4 regions of the Streptomyces sp. NPDC001068 genome follow, and region 4 is predicted to be linked to each of the others. Evidence: riboswitches for the same ligand, from Rfam matches in the RefSeq annotation. Region 4 holds a riboswitch; each other region holds the start of a gene.
What was found. A riboswitch is a leader RNA that binds a small molecule or an ion and turns the genes downstream of it on or off. The one in region 4 is predicted to bind cyclic di-AMP.
Positions count from the first base shown of each region.

Region 1 (3,654 bases), on a different contig from region 4:
CCCGAGCGGGCGCTGTCGACGGTCGCGCCGGGCCGGTACTTGCCGGTGAGGAAGCCCGCGGCCAGCGCGAAGTAGGGGACCGCCGCGAGACCGGTGCGGGAGGCCAGCTCCTGGAGGGGACCCTCGTAGGTGTCGCGGGAGACGAGGTTGTAGTGGGGCTGGAGGGCGACGTACCGGGCGAGGCCCTCGCGGTCGGAGAGGTCCAGCGACTCCTGGAGCCGCTCGGCGGTGATGTTGGAGGCGGCGATGTGCCGGACCTTGCCCGCGCGCACCAGTTCGTCCAGGGCACCGACGATCTCCTCGACCGGGATCTCGGGCTTGTCGAAGTGGGTGTAGTAGAGGTCGATGTAGTCGGTCCCCAGGCGCCGCAGTGAGGCGTCCGCGGCGGCCTTGATGTTGGCGCCCGACAGACCCGGGTAGTCGGGGTGCTGGCTGACCTTCGTCGCGATGACGACGTCCGAGCGGTTGCCGCGCGCCTTGACCCACTTGCCGATGACGGTCTCGGACTCGCCGCCCTGGTGGCCCTCGATCCAGGCCGAGTAAGAGTCGGCGGTGTCCACGAAGTTGCCGCCCGCTGCCGTGTACGCGTCGAGGACGGCGAAGGACGTGGCCTCGTCGGCGGTCCAGCCGAAGACGTTGCCGCCCAGGCAGAGCGGGAATACCTCCAGGTCGGAGGCACCGAGCTTGCGCAGAGGGCGGGAAGCGGAGGGGGAGGCGGAGGAGTCCGGAGTAGAGGTCATGCCTCAGTTCAACATCGTCGGCCGGGGGTCCGATGCCGCCACAACGCGAAGTTCTCGTAAAAGCGGAAGGCGTCGCTGCGGAAGGCGTTCTCGTAAAAGCGGAAGGCGTCGCGACGGAAGGCGTTCTCGCAAATGCGGAAGGCGTCGCCCGGTCCCGGACACCGTCCCCCGGACGCACCGGACCGGCAGCCCTGACGTCGGGGGGTCGTCGTCAGGGCCGCCGGGGATCAGTGGGGGTCCGTCAGGGGTTCAGGCCCTTGCCGCGCAGCCAGGTCATCGGGTCGATGCCGGTGGCCTGGCCGCCGGGGTGGACCTCCAGGTGGAGGTGCGGGCCGGTGACGTTGCCGGTGGCGCCGACCCGCCCGATGACGTCACCGGTGGCGACCTTCTGGCCGACCTTGACGCCGATCGAGGACTGGTGGCAGAACCACAGCTCGGTGCCGTCGTCGAGGGTGAGGATCGTGCGGTAGCCGTACGAGCCGGCCCAGCCGGCCTCCGTGACGGTGCCGCTGTGCACGGCCTTGATCAGGGTCCCGGTGGGGGCGGCGAAGTCGAGGCCGGTGTGGTAGCCGGAGGCCCACATGGAGCCGGCCTGGCCGAAGGTGCCGGTGATCGTGTAGGAGACGACCGGCAGCGTGTACTGCTTGGCCAGCGCGGCGAGCCGCTTCTGCTCGGCCTGCGCCTTCTCGGCGGCCTGCGCCTTCTCCTTGGCGTCGGCGGCCTGGGTCGCCGCGGCCTTCTCCGCCTTCGCCTCCGCGTCGGAGACCGCCTTGTCGGCGGCGGCGACGGCCTTGGCGGTGGCCTTCACGTCGATCTGGGTCTGCTGCTGCTCGGCCTGGGCGATGATCCGGCTGCGCAGCGCCTCACCGGCGTCGGAGGAGGAGTCGGCGTCGGTGGCGGTCGCCGTGGTGACGCTGCTGAGCGCGGTGGGGGCCGCCTGGTGGCCGCCGTCGTCGCCGAGCAGGGAGTCGACGGAGGACGGCAGGTCGGGCAGCGAGATGGAGACCGGCGGCTTGCCGGTGTTGGCGCTGGCCATGCCGCCCGCGCCGACGGCGGCGATGACGCCGACGCCGAGAACCGTGGAGCTCCGCGCGAGGCCTCCGCCGCGCTGCTTGGCGACGCGGTGCCGGCCGCGTACCGGGGCGAGGGACTCCTCGGTGGGGTTCCACTCCTCCCAGGGGCCCTCGTCGGTGCGCTGTCCACCGAGGCCGTAGGCCTCGGGCTGACGCTGGCTGGGCACGAACGGGGCTGTCGGAGCAGGCCGGTTGGACGCCACGCGGGCGCACTCCTTTCCTTCCGCTGCCTACCGGGTTAGCTGACGGGTTCGGAGCAGGAAGGTCTCCTACGCGCGTATACCGACCGATTTCTACCCGGTGGTATTAGTGCGATTCACCCCAAGGTGGTGGTTCCCCGGTTCCCTTGCGGGATTCGGCGCGTGCGCGCGGAGCCGTCGCGGGTGACGGCTGTGACGACCGCGCTGCGTTATCGAACGTTAATAGACCCGGCTATCAGATTCCAAGCCGTTCTCCTTGATCATTACGCTTTCAAGGCGTGGACTTACCTGCTACGAACGGTCAAAAACGGTCGAGTTGACCATGTGTTCTGTACAGCTCAGGAGTCACAGCAGTTTTGATGGTGACTCAGACGTTATGCGGACGGCTTCCGTCCGCGCACCGTGGGTGACCATCCGCAGTACGGCCCCGTGATCGCGTTCAGGGCCGCCGCACCGCGAGCAGCGCCATGTCGTCCGTCATGCCGCCCCCGGTGTGCCGGCGCACCTCGGCGGCGATCCGGGCCAGCAGCGGACCGGGGGCGGTGAGGGCCCGCCCGGTCAGCCGTCGCTCGGGGTCGTAGAACACGCCGCGCGCGTCCCGCGCCTCGGAGAGGCCGTCGGTGTGCAGCAGCAGCGTGGCCCCGCTCGGGAACGGGTGCTCGGCGGCCCGGTCCGGCCCGTCCCCCAACTCGCCCATCCCCAGCGGCAGCGCGGCCTCCGGCACTCGCACCGGGAAGACCACGCCGTCACCGTGCAGCAGCAGGGGCGGCGGATGTCCCCGGTTGACGATCCGGACCGTGCCGTCCCCGTGCGGGAGTTCGGCGAGCACGGCGGTGGTGAACCCCTCGTACGCGTCGACTCCGCCACGCCGGACGCACTCGCGGGTCATCGCCCGCTCCAGCCGCCCCGCCACCCCCTCCAGGGTGACCTCCTGCTCGGCGGCCTCCCGGAACGCGCCGATGACCACCGCCACCGCGGCGACCGCGCCCATGCCCTTGCCGCGCACGTCGCCGACGACCAGCCGCACGCCGAAGGGGGTGTCCTGGACCGCGTACAGGTCGCCGCCGATGAAGGTGCCCTCCTGGGCCGCCTCGTAGCGCGCGGCGATCTCGAAGCCGCCGATCCGCTCGGCGGGCTCGGGCAGCACCGCCCGCTGCGCCGCCTCGGCGACCTCGCGGGCGGAGGCGAGCCGCCGGTCGCCGAGGCGGACGATCCGGTTGATGCCGGCCGCGAGGGCTGCGACCGTGGCCACGGTCACCATCTCGGTGACGGCGTCCGCGTCCGGCCCGAACCCGAACCGGGCGTGCACGGCGTAGGTGGCGAGGAAGGACGCGATTCCGGTCAGGACGGTGGTGCGCAGGGACGCGAGGGGCGCGGCGATCAGCGGAGCCGCCGTGAAGAAGGGGACGGCCGTGTACCCGACCGGGGTGAGCCTGTCGTAGCAGACGCCGGAGACGATCAGCAGGGCGGGCAGGAACCGGGCCAGGGTGCGAGCGGTCGCGGACCTGCCCTCCTGCGCCTGTCCATGGTCCACCGAACGACTCCCCACATGTCCCGGGTGTCCGAAGCGTGTCCGTCCAGATTTGCGGCTGCGAGCGGGCGGGGGCGAATGCTGTGGGCCGGGCGGATGAGCACGGACGG
Region 1 covers NZ_JBIAYD010000008.1:457,677-461,330, reverse strand. The annotation lists gene ACFY3I_RS24670 (aldo/keto reductase) at 1-740, opposite strand, end outside; gene ACFY3I_RS24665 (M23 family metallopeptidase) at 982-2,016, opposite strand; cyclic di-AMP (ydaO/yuaA leader) riboswitch at 2,024-2,184, opposite strand; gene ACFY3I_RS24660 (PP2C family protein-serine/threonine phosphatase) at 2,453-3,547, opposite strand.
Region 1: it holds a riboswitch for cyclic di-AMP, as region 4 does, so the genes downstream of both, ACFY3I_RS24665 (M23 family metallopeptidase) here and ACFY3I_RS37625 (transglycosylase family protein) in region 4, are expected to answer to the same signal.

Region 2 (3,654 bases), on a different contig from region 4:
TGTAATCCAACGAGTCCTCGGGTGAAAGGGCGTGCATCTGAAGGGAGTTGAAGGCCTCCGTGTAGGACTGGAGGTCTTCTTTCCGTTCGAGGTAGAGGCTACTCGTCAACTGGTCGAGAACAACCACGTCCAGATCAGAAGTGCTCGGAAATGAGAAGATTACGAAAGGCCCGGTGATGCCGATATGCGCTCCGGCCGAGAACGGCAGCACCTGGAGCCGTACCTGGGGCAGCCGGGCCGCCGCCGCCAGCCGCTCCAGCTGACGCGCCATCACCCCCGGGCCGCCCACCTCCCGGCGCAGCACGGCCTCGTCCAGCACCGCGCTCAGCTCCAGCGGCGGATGGTTTCGCAGCACGTCCTGCCTGGCCAGACGCACCTTCACGAGGGCGTCCAGCGCCTCGTCGTCGAGCCCGTCGACGGCCGCCCGGGTCACGGCGCGCGCGTACTCCGGGGTCTGCAGCAGCCCCGGCACGACGGAGGTCTCCAGCGTGCGCATGGCGCGGGCCTGCGACTCCAGGCTGATGAAATCGCGATAGGTGGGCGGCAGGACCCCGCGATAGGCGTGCCACCAGTGGTGCCGCCCGGCGGTGTCCTCCGACCCCGCCAACACCAGCAGCAACTCGCGCAGTTGTTCCTCGGCCACACCGTAGGCGTCGAGGAGTAACCGCACATCGGCCGGTTTCACACCACTGGCGCCGGTTTCGATCCGGCTCACCTTCGACTGATGCCAGCCCACCAGGCGGGCGGCCTCGCCGCTCGTGAGGCCGGCGCCGGTGCGCAGTGTGCGCAGCTCGGCGCCGAGTTTCCGGCGGCGCACCGCGGGACCGTTCTGCATGGGCTACTCCTTACTCCTTCCGGGTCACCCAAATACGCTCTGAGGTCGCAGAGTTCACCGCATCGAGCGACAGATATATGCATATCTTGGTGGATCGCTCCCCTGGCCGCCCCGGTAATGGCAGTCTGGCGAAGAAGCACCAGTCCGGGACCGTACTCGAACCATCCGCACCGTGTCGGACCACGGTCCCGTGGGAAAGGGACGACGTCGCCATGGCAGACCACCTGGAAGCATCCATCACTCTGCCGAGCGATCCCGCCTCGGTGTCCACGGCCCGTTCCTACGCGCTTGGCACCCTCGCGGAATGGGGGCTGTCACCCCGGACGGAGACCGCGGACACCATCCGCCTCATCGTCTCCGAGCTCGCCACCAACGCGGTGCAGCACACCTTCGGGCAGTCCCCCACCTTCACGGTGGACCTCGTCCTCGACCGTGACGAACGGCTGCGCATCGGCGTCACGGACAGCCACCCGCGCTTCCCCAAGAGACTCCCGGCCGCGGTCCAGCAGGACAACGGGCGCGGCATGGTCATCATCCGCTGGCTCACCGCGGAGTGCGGTGGCAGGCTCCGGGTGCGTCCCACCCGGGAGGGCGGGAAGACCGTCTTCATCGAGCTGCCCTGGGCCGTCCCGGCCGGCACGGTCACCGCGGCCGGCCAACAGGAACCGTAGCCCTGAGTTCCTGCCGGCCGGCCGCGGGGTGGTTCCGGGCGGGTCAGCTGACCCGGCCGTACCAGACGCTGCGCGTCCAGATCTTCTGGAGCTTCACCACGTCCCCGGTCTTCGGGGCGTGCCAGATCTTTCCCTTCCCGGCGTAGATGCCGACGTGGTACACGCTGGAGCCCGAGTGGAAGAAGACCAGGTCCCCGGCCTTGCGGTTGCCGGCCGAGATGTGACGGGTCTTGTTGTACTGCTGGGCCGCCGTACGCGGGAGCTTCTTGCCCGCCTTCTTGAACGAGTACAGCGTGAGCCCGGAGCAGTCGAACCGGTTCGGTCCGGTGGCACCCCACCTGTAGGGCGAGCCCTTCTTCGAGGCCGCGACCTGAAGTGCCTTCGTCGCCATCGTGGCGGCCGAGGCGTCGGAGGCGACACCGGGGATCACGATGGAGCCGCCCACGGCGGCGATGGTGAGTGCCGAGGCCGTGCCGGCCCGTGCCATCAGCGACGGGACACGATTGAGCGCAGTCATGCGCAACCCTTCGTCAGCCGCCTGTGAAGGATGACCTGTCGGATTCGGGCTGGCGAAGTTGCCCGGCCGTGTTTCCACGGCTTCACCCCAAGGGCTGCGCGGTCCGGTCGGACTTCGACCGTGCCGGCGACCCGTCGTGCTCGGGTCCTCCACTCCTGCCGATCCACTTCCGTCGACCGGTCATCCGGGCGGCGGCAGGACTCGGCGTCCGCCCGGATCGCCCCGCCGCTGTGGCGGGGGCTTGTCGTCAGACAGGGATCTTCACCTACGTGTGTCCGAAAATCCCAACGGAACCGGTTATTTGTGGGGTTACTCACCACCCACCCGTTCGGGTGGACAGGGGTGTGTTCGAATATTCGTCAACTGGCCTGCGTAGCCCCGGACCTGCGGCGCAGCCCCTCGCGGGCGCTCTCTCGCGCGCATCCTGAGCGGTCTCGTCGGTCAGGTAAAACCACGCCACGCTCCGCCGAACAGCCGTAACCCCTTTGGGTCGTTTCAACTCCGGCCCCGTCGGCCGGTGGACGTGGTGCACCGGACTTCGGCGGGCCTCACCGTACGCAGTCGGGCGGGAGTACGACGCGCGCGGTCCGGCGCTCACCGTCGAGCACCCGCAAAGCGCGTGCCAGCGTGTCCCCGTGGAGCTCCGACTCGCCCCGCCCGTGCATCAGGGCGAGCGCGTCGCGCAGCTCTGCCGCCGCGCGCACCAGCGCCTGCGCGGCGCGCAGCCCACGATAGGTGTCCTCGTTCTGTGCCGGGTTGATCCGGCCCAGCAGGTCGACGACGTCCAGGTAGCGGTCGATCAGCTCGCCCTCGGCCCGGGTCAGCGCGGGCAGCGGTGGCAGCTCCGGCAGCGGCATCGGGCGCTCACCCCGCGTCCGGCAGGCCGAGCATGCTCCTGCGGCTGGGCACGACGCGGTCCACCAGCCCGTACGCCAGCGCGGCCGGCGCGTCCAGTACGAGGTCCCGCTCCAGATCCCGGTGGACCTGGGCGGCGGTACGCCCGGTGTGCCGGACGAGCATCTCCTCCAGCAGCGCTCGGGTCCGCTCCAACTCCGCCACCTGGATGGCCAGATCACTCGGCCGGCCCTGTACCGGTTCCGGCAGCGACGGCTGCCGGAGCACGATCCGCGCGCCCGGCAGCATGGACCGTTTGCCCGGGGTGCCCGCCGCGAGCAGCACCGCGGCCGACGCCCCGGCCTGGCCCAGGCAGATCGTCTCCACGTCGCAGGTGACGTACCCGACGGTGTCGTAGATCGCGGTCATCGCGCTGAACGAGCCGCCCGGGGAGTTGATGTACAGCGAGATGTCCCGGTCCGGCGAGGCGTGCTCCAGGTGCATGAACTGCGCCGTCACGTCGTTGGCGGAGGTCTCGTCGACGGGTGTGCCGAGAAAGACGATCCGCTCCTCCAGCAGCTTCGCGTACGGATCCAGGGTGCGCTGCCCGGCGGGGGTGCGTTCGGTGAACTCGGGCAGGACGTAGCGGGCGGACGGTCGGGTCATGGCGTACCCCTCCTCGCGGCTGAGCTGTCTCAGCGGCCGAACTCTCGGTAAGGAACGTACAGGATGTACAGAACGCTGGGAGGGTGTCGAGCCGGGATTCCGCTGTCGCCGAACAAGATGTGCTGTCCGGG
Region 2 covers NZ_JBIAYD010000013.1:190,304-193,957, forward strand. The annotation lists gene ACFY3I_RS33640 (helix-turn-helix domain-containing protein) at 1-835, opposite strand, end outside; gene ACFY3I_RS33645 (ATP-binding protein) at 1,048-1,506, shown strand; gene ACFY3I_RS33650 (C40 family peptidase) at 1,550-2,023, opposite strand; cyclic di-AMP (ydaO/yuaA leader) riboswitch at 2,027-2,240, opposite strand; gene ACFY3I_RS33655 (hypothetical protein) at 2,572-2,880, opposite strand; gene ACFY3I_RS33660 (ATP-dependent Clp protease proteolytic subunit) at 2,888-3,523, opposite strand.
Region 2: it holds a riboswitch for cyclic di-AMP, as region 4 does, so the genes downstream of both, ACFY3I_RS33650 (C40 family peptidase) here and ACFY3I_RS37625 (transglycosylase family protein) in region 4, are expected to answer to the same signal.

Region 3 (3,654 bases), on a different contig from region 4:
CCTCGGCGGTTTCCTCACCCAGATGAAGGCGATGGGCCAGGGCACCGCCCGGTTCGTCCCCGGGATGCTGCACGGCGCGTTCACCATGCTCGCGACCGGCGTGATCCTGGTCGGTCTCAACGAGGCCGACGACCACCACGTCAACACCGTGAAGATCGGCGTGAAGCTCGCGCTGCTGATCGTGATCCTCGGACTGGTCTACGTGAAACGGGACGACGAGAAGGTGGAGAAGGGCGCCTTCGGTCTGGTCGGTGCGCTGACCATGGCGAACATCTTCATCGCCGTGCTGTGGACGTGACCCTCTGACGGCACGGGCTCCGGGTGCGCGACCCGGCGATGCCGGTGGCCGTCGCGGCGGCCCCGGCTGCCGGCGGACACCGCACCCGCCAGGCGCGAAGAGGTGGGATGCGGGACGTGACGCCGATGCCGGGGACCGGCGACCGCCGAACGAACCGGGCACACGCGCGTGCGGCACGAAACACGCACGGGTCCGCGCCTCCAGCCAGCCCGCTCGCTCGGCCCGCTCTCTCAGGCCGGCCGCACCACGCTGTGGATGATCGACTCGCCGCCGTAGTAGATCGACTCCTCCCGGACGTAGGCGCCGGGCTTGGGGGCGTGGATCATCATGCCGTCGCCGATGTAGATGCCGACGTGGGTGACGTCGTCGTAGAAGAAGACCAGGTCGCCGGGGTGGGCGTCGGCGAGGGAGACGGTGGTGCCGGCGTTCACCTGGTCGTAGGTGGTGCGCGGCAGCGAGACGCCCGCGGCCTTCCAGGCGGCCTGGGAGAGGCCGGAGCAGTCGTAGGAGCCGGGGCCGGTGGCACCCCACACGTACGGCTTGCCGATCTGCGCGCGGGCGAATGCGATCGCCTTGGCTGCCTTCGTACCGTACGAGGAAGACGACGAGGACGACGAGGAGTCGCCGGAAGCCGATCCCGAGGACGACGAGCTCTCCTGCCGCTCGGCCGCCGCCTGCCGCTTCGCGAGCTCCGCCGCCTCGCGGGCCGCCTCCGCCTGCTTCTTCCTCTCGATCTCCGCCAGCCGCGCCTTCTCCTGGGCCGTCAGGTCGGAGAGCATCCTCCGCGCGGACGCCAGCTTGTTCTGGACGGTGGTCTTGGCCGTCTTGAGGTCGTCCTGGGTGTCGGTGAGGGTCTCCAGGCTCCTGGCGGCCTCCTGCCGCTTCGCCATCGTCGCGGTCTGCTGGGTGGTGTAGTCGTCGACCGCGTCCTTCTGACGTGAGGTCAGCCGGTTCATCAGCTGCGTCTGGTCGAAGTAGTCCTGCGGGCTGTCCGCGAGCAGGAAGGTCGAGGTGTCCGGTGCGGCGGCCCCGGTCCGGTACTGGGCCGCGGCGAAGGAACCCAGTTCCTCACGTGCCCTGTTGAGCCGGTCCGTGCGCCGGGCGACGTCGTCGAGCAGGGTGTCGACCTGCTTGCGCTGCTTGCCGGTCCGCTCCTTGGCCGCGTTGTACTTCTCGGTCGCCGACTCCGCCTGCCGGTAGAGGGCGTCGACCTTCTTCTCGACCTCCTCCAGGCTCGGCTTGCCGTCCTCGGAGGGGGCGGCGTTGGCCGTCTGCGAGAGCAGCGCCACGGAGGTGAGGGCCGCGGTGGCCAGGGCGGGGGTGCGTATGCCTGCTACGCGCGTTGCGGACGGACGCGACTTGCGGTGCGACGCCAACGGAGGCGACTCCTTCCATGCTCCGCCTACCGGGTTAGCTGTCGGGTTCGGGCGGTTGTTCGGAAGGGTTGCCCTACGGTCCGTTCCCCGGAGGGGAGTCGGGACCGATTCACCCCGGGGTCGGTGGGTCCCCGGTTCCGGATGCGCGGTGGCACCCTGGATTCGGCGGAGGACGTACGGCCCGGCGGGTTCGCCGGTGGGGGTCGTACGGCCTGCTCGGCACGGTAGCCAACTCGTGTGCTCTATGTGAAGTTTGATGTGCGATATGCCCGATACATTTTCGTGACCTCGGTGTTGCGGATCGACGGGGCGGGATGATTTGCGCAGGTTCGCGCCGATATGCCAGTGAGGTTCGGGCGGTCCGGACCCCGGTCGGTGGGCGCGTCCGTGCTCACGATGAGTGATCGCTCCCCGTGAGGGGGCGGTTCTGGTGGGTGACCGGGGTGAGTTTCCGGGGTGGGGGCCGGTTGTCGGTGGGGCGCCCTAGACTCGGAGAGCGATGAGCAGCCTCTTTGACGACAGCTTCCTGGCGAGCCTCCAGCCCCCGCGGGGCCACGAGGAGGAACCCCCGCCGCCGCCCGAGGACGAGCACGTGCCGGAGCCGGTTCCGGACGATCTGTTCGGCGGGCGGTTCGACGTGCCCCCGGACCGCGACGCCTACTACCGCGACGGCGCCGCCCGCCCGGCCCTGGACCCGGCCGCGCTCCTGGAGGGGCTGAACGAGAACCAGCGCGCTGCCGTCGTGCACGCCGGCTCCCCGCTGCTGATCGTGGCCGGCGCCGGTTCCGGCAAGACGCGTGTGCTCACCCATCGCATCGCGCACCTGCTGGGCGCGCGCCAGGTGCACCCGGGCCAGATCCTCGCGATCACCTTCACCAACAAGGCCGCCGGCGAGATGAAGGAGCGCGTCGAACAGCTCGTCGGCCCGCGCGCGAACGCGATGTGGGTGATGACCTTCCACAGCGCCTGCGTACGGATCCTGCGCAGGGAGAGCAAGAAGCTCGGCTTCACGTCCTCCTTCTCCATCTACGACGCCGCCGACTCCAAGCGGCTGATGGCGCTGGTCTGCCGCGACCTGGACCTCGACCCCAAGCGCTTCCCGCCGAAGTCGTTCAGCGCCCAGGTCAGCAACCTCAAGAACGAGCTGGTCGACGAGGAGGACTTCGCCGCCCGGGCGAGCGACGGCTTCGAGAAGACCCTCGCCCAGGCCTACGCCATGTACCAGTCGAGGCTGCGCGAGGCGAACGCCCTCGACTTCGACGACCTGATCATGACGACGGTCAACCTGCTGCGCGCCTTCCCGGACGTCGCCGAGCACTACCGGCGCCGCTTCCGGCACGTCCTGGTCGACGAGTACCAGGACACCAACCACGCCCAGTACGCCCTGGTGCGCGAGCTGGTCGGCACCGGCGCGCACGAGGAGGACGTACCGCCGGGCGAGCAGGACCTCCCGCCCGCCGAACTGTGCGTGGTCGGCGACGCCGACCAGTCGATCTACGCCTTCCGGGGCGCGACGATCCGCAACATCCTCCAGTTCGAGGAGGACTATCCGAACGCGACGACGATCCTCCTGGAGCAGAACTACCGCTCCACGCAGACGATCCTCTCCGCCGCCAACGCGGTCATCGAGCGCAACGAGTCCCGCCGCCCGAAGAACCTGTGGACCAACGCGGGCGCGGGCGCGCGGATCACCGGTTACGTCGCCGACACCGAGCACGACGAGGCGCAGTTCGTCGCCGACGAGATAGACCGTCTGACGGACGCGGGCGAGGCCAAGGCCGGCGATGTCGCCGTCTTCTACCGCACCAACGCGCAGTCCCGTGTCTTCGAGGAGATCTTCATCCGCGTCGGCCTGCCCTACAAGGTCGTCGGCGGTGTCCGCTTCTACGAGCGCAAGGAGGTCCGGGACGTCCTGGCCTACCTGCGGGTGCTGGCCAACCCGGAGGACTCCGTCCCACTGCGCCGGATCCTCAACGTCCC
Region 3 covers NZ_JBIAYD010000010.1:351,866-355,519, forward strand. The annotation lists gene ACFY3I_RS28435 (hypothetical protein) at 1-298, shown strand, start outside; gene ACFY3I_RS28440 (NlpC/P60 family protein) at 529-1,674, opposite strand; cyclic di-AMP (ydaO/yuaA leader) riboswitch at 1,683-1,852, opposite strand; gene pcrA (DNA helicase PcrA) at 2,174-3,654, shown strand, end outside.
Region 3: it holds a riboswitch for cyclic di-AMP, as region 4 does, so the genes downstream of both, ACFY3I_RS28440 (NlpC/P60 family protein) here and ACFY3I_RS37625 (transglycosylase family protein) in region 4, are expected to answer to the same signal.

Region 4 (3,654 bases):
AGGCGCTCCGGGTTGGTGACGAACAGGTCGTCGCCGACGATCTGGACCTTGTCACCGAGCTTGTCGGTGAGGACCTTCCAGCCGGCCCAGTCGTCCTCGAACAGCGGGTCCTCGATGGAGACCAGCGGGTAGGAGGCGACGAGTTCCTCGTAGTACTCGGTCATCTCGGCGGCCGAGCGGGACTTGCCCTCGAACTCGTACTTGCCGTCCTTGTAGAACTCGGACGCGGCGACGTCGAGCGCGAGCGCGATCTGCTCACCGGGGACGTAACCGGCCTGCTTGATCGCCTCCAGGATGAGGTCGAGCGCGGCGCGGTTGGACTCCAGGTTCGGGGCGAAGCCGCCCTCGTCGCCGAGACCGGTGGACAGGCCCTTGTTCTTCAGGACCTTCTTCAGGGTGTGGTAGACCTCGGCGCCCCAGCGCAGCGCCTCGGAGAAGGACTCCGCGCCGATCGGGGCGATCATGAACTCCTGGATGTCCACGTTGGAGTCCGCGTGCGAGCCGCCGTTGAGGATGTTCATCATCGGCACGGGCAGCAGGTGCGCGTTGGGGCCGCCCAGGTAGCGGAACAGCGGCAGGTCGCTGGCCTCGGAGGCGGCGTGCGCGACGGCGAGGGAGACGCCGAGGATGGCGTTGGCGCCGAGCGAGCCCTTGTTGTCGGTGGCGTCCAGGTCGAACATGGCCTGGTCGATCAGGCGCTGCTCGGTGGCGTCGTAGCCGACGAGCTCCGGGCCGATCTGCTCGATCACGGCGAGCACGGCCTTCTCGACGCCCTTGCCGAGGTAGCGGTTGGGGTCGCCGTCACGGAGCTCGATGGCCTCGAAGGCGCCGGTGGAGGCGCCGGAGGGAACGGCGGCACGACCCGTGCTGCCGTCGTCGAGGCCGACCTCGACCTCGACCGTGGGGTTGCCTCGGGAGTCCAGGATTTCCCGGGCTACGACGACGTCGATGGACGGCACGAGCATCTCCTTCTTGGGATGTGACGCTGGTTGTGCGGGCGCACGCGGGCCTTGTCGGCCCTTGCTCAGCCTTGCGACTAGAGCCTATCCGCCCCGGGCCCGTCAGCCGGCCGACCGACCGGCCCGTGGACACACAGACGGTACTCATTGTTCATGTGCGGAACAAAGGGGGGTCCGATGAAGAACGGAAGAAGAGCGGGTCACGAAGAGGAACCCCGCTCCGGTGCGTACGGGGGAAAACGCACCGGAGCGGGGTTCCGTGGGGGGACGGGGGTGGTCCTCACGTGGCTCCCGCCGGACGGGCCACGGTTGCGCGGGGGCTGCGGTGCAGCCGGGTTCTACTTCAGGTGCAGCTGCTGGCCCGGGTAGATGAAGTCGGCGTCGTCGACGATGTCCTTGTTCAGCTTGAACAGCGCCTGCCAGCCGCCCTTGACCTTGTGCTTCACGGCGATCGTGCTGAGCGAGTCGCCCTTGACGACCTTGTACTCGCCGTCGCCCTTCTTGACCTTCTTGCCGGTCGGGGTGGTGACCGTCTTCTTGGCGGCCGGACGCTCGGCGGAGCGGGAGGCGGTCCGGGTGTCGCTCGAGCGGGTGGCGGTGCCGCTGCTCGACGAGCCGCTGGAGCCGGAGCCCCCGGTGGAGGCGCCGGACAGACCCGTGCCGCAGACCGGCCAGGCACCCTTGCCCTGCGCGGCGAGGACCTTCTCGGCGATCTCGATCTGCTGCGCCTTGCTCGCCTGGTTGGCCTGCGCGGCGTACTGCGTGCCGCCGTACGCGGCCCAGGTGGAGGCGGAGAACTGCAGCCCGCCGAAGTAGCCGTTGCCGGTGTTGATGGCCCAGTTGCCACCGGACTCGCACTGGGCGACGGCGTCCCACTCGGAGGCGGTGGCGGCGGAGGCGGTGCCCGAGGCCATCAGCGGAGCGGCGATGGCGACACCGGTGACGCCGGCGAGCGCGGCGGCACGGGTGGCCATGGACGGACGACGGTGCTTGCCCTTGCCGGAAAACAGCATGGAGGATCCCCTCACCGACGCCTGCGAGGTGAGCTGTCGGGTTCGGGCCGAATGAGTTGCCCGGCCGCGCACCTCACGGTGCGCGGCTTCACCCCGAGCCGGACACGGCGGTCTCAACCACCGGTCCCGGCACCTACCTTGGGTCCCCCGCTCCTGCCTACGGCGCTTGACGCGACGACTGTTCCCGGGTGGCCACTGGCAGGACTCGGCGTTGCGGCGGCCGGGGCTCGTGGTGACGAGCGGCCTCGACCGTAAACAGGCGATCAGGTGAATTTCAAAGATGATCAGGGCTTCTGAGACTCATCCCACACTTTCCCCAAATCGGACATTTACCGTCCAAGCAGGGCGAGTTGAGGGGTCCGCCCCTGTCGCCATCAGTCCGTTTCGCCACTGAGTTTCAGGGTCTGACCGGGGGCGATGTCATCCGCGTCGGCACCGATGTCCGCCTTGTTGGCGGCATACAGCGCGCGCCACCCGCCGTCCAGGCCAAGGGAGTCGGCGATGGAGGCGAGCGTGTCGCCGTCCCGGACGGTGTACGTGCCCGCACCCGGCGAGGCATGCCGGCCGGCGGAGGCGGCACTCTGACCGTTTGTCACGTTTTCGTCCGCCGAGGTGCCGCGGTGCTTGCCGCCGCCGGTGACGGCTCCGGTGTCGACCAGATCCCAAGAGCTGCCCGTCTGCCACGAATTGTCCGAGTCGTCGGATTCGGGCACTACGGGGCTCTCGCTGGCCTTTGCGGTATCAGACGCCTTGGATTCCGACTTGTCCTTCTTCGTGGAACCCGCGGCGGAGTCCTTGCCGGAGTCGTCGCTCGCGCTCGGAGACGGGGTGGCGGAGCCGGAGTCCGTGTCACCCGAGCTGTCGTCCGAGGTGCTGGAGGAGCCGGAGGAGCCGGAGTCCAACGAACCGGACGAAGTGGTCGAATTCGACAGTCCCGAGGAGGAATCGGAGGAGCCGGACACGTCGTCCGATCCGTCGAGGCCCGTGTCGACGTTCACCGAGGCGTCGTCCGAGGACAGCCCGGCGAGCAGGGCACAGGTCCGCCAGGGCTTGGTGCCCTGGTCGGCGAGGATCTTCTCGGCGACGGCGATCTGCTGCGAACGGCTCGCCTGGTCCGGCGTGCCGGCGTACTCCTGGCCGCCGTAGTGGTCCCAGTCCTCCTGGGACATCTGCAGGCCGCCGTAGTAGCCGGTGCCCGCGTCCATGCTCCAGGAGCCGCCGCTCTCGCATTCGGCCACCCGGTCCCAGGTGTTTCCGTCGGCCGCGCTGGCGCTCGCCGCGCCGAGGAGCGGAATGGCGATGGCCGAGCCGGTCACGCCGGCCGCGACGAGGAGAGCCGGAGCCTGACGGGGGCGACGGTGACGACCGTTCCCGGAGAGCATGCGGAGACCTTTCGAGCGACAGCGGTGACCGGCGCGACGGGTCCTGCCGGCGCGCCGCACTGATGGGTGAACGTATAGGCAGACGATCACTTGTCACAAGTTAGTGCCGCGCAGATCACGTGAAGATCACATAGTTGAACGCTCGTCATCTTTGCCCCGTGGGAGGGGCCGGCCGCGCCGGCGGGCTCATCGCGCGCCGGGGGTGAACGTCACGGGAAGCGTGCGCAGGCCGCGCATGATGAGCCCGCCACGCCAGCGCAACTCACCCTCGCCAACCGCCAGTTGGAGGTCGGGGAGACG
Region 4 covers NZ_JBIAYD010000017.1:38,943-42,596, reverse strand. The annotation lists gene eno (phosphopyruvate hydratase) at 1-965, opposite strand, end outside; gene ACFY3I_RS37625 (transglycosylase family protein) at 1,298-1,972, opposite strand; cyclic di-AMP (ydaO/yuaA leader) riboswitch at 1,976-2,147, opposite strand; gene ACFY3I_RS37620 (transglycosylase family protein) at 2,347-3,354, opposite strand; gene ACFY3I_RS37615 (cytochrome P450) at 3,541-3,654, opposite strand, start outside.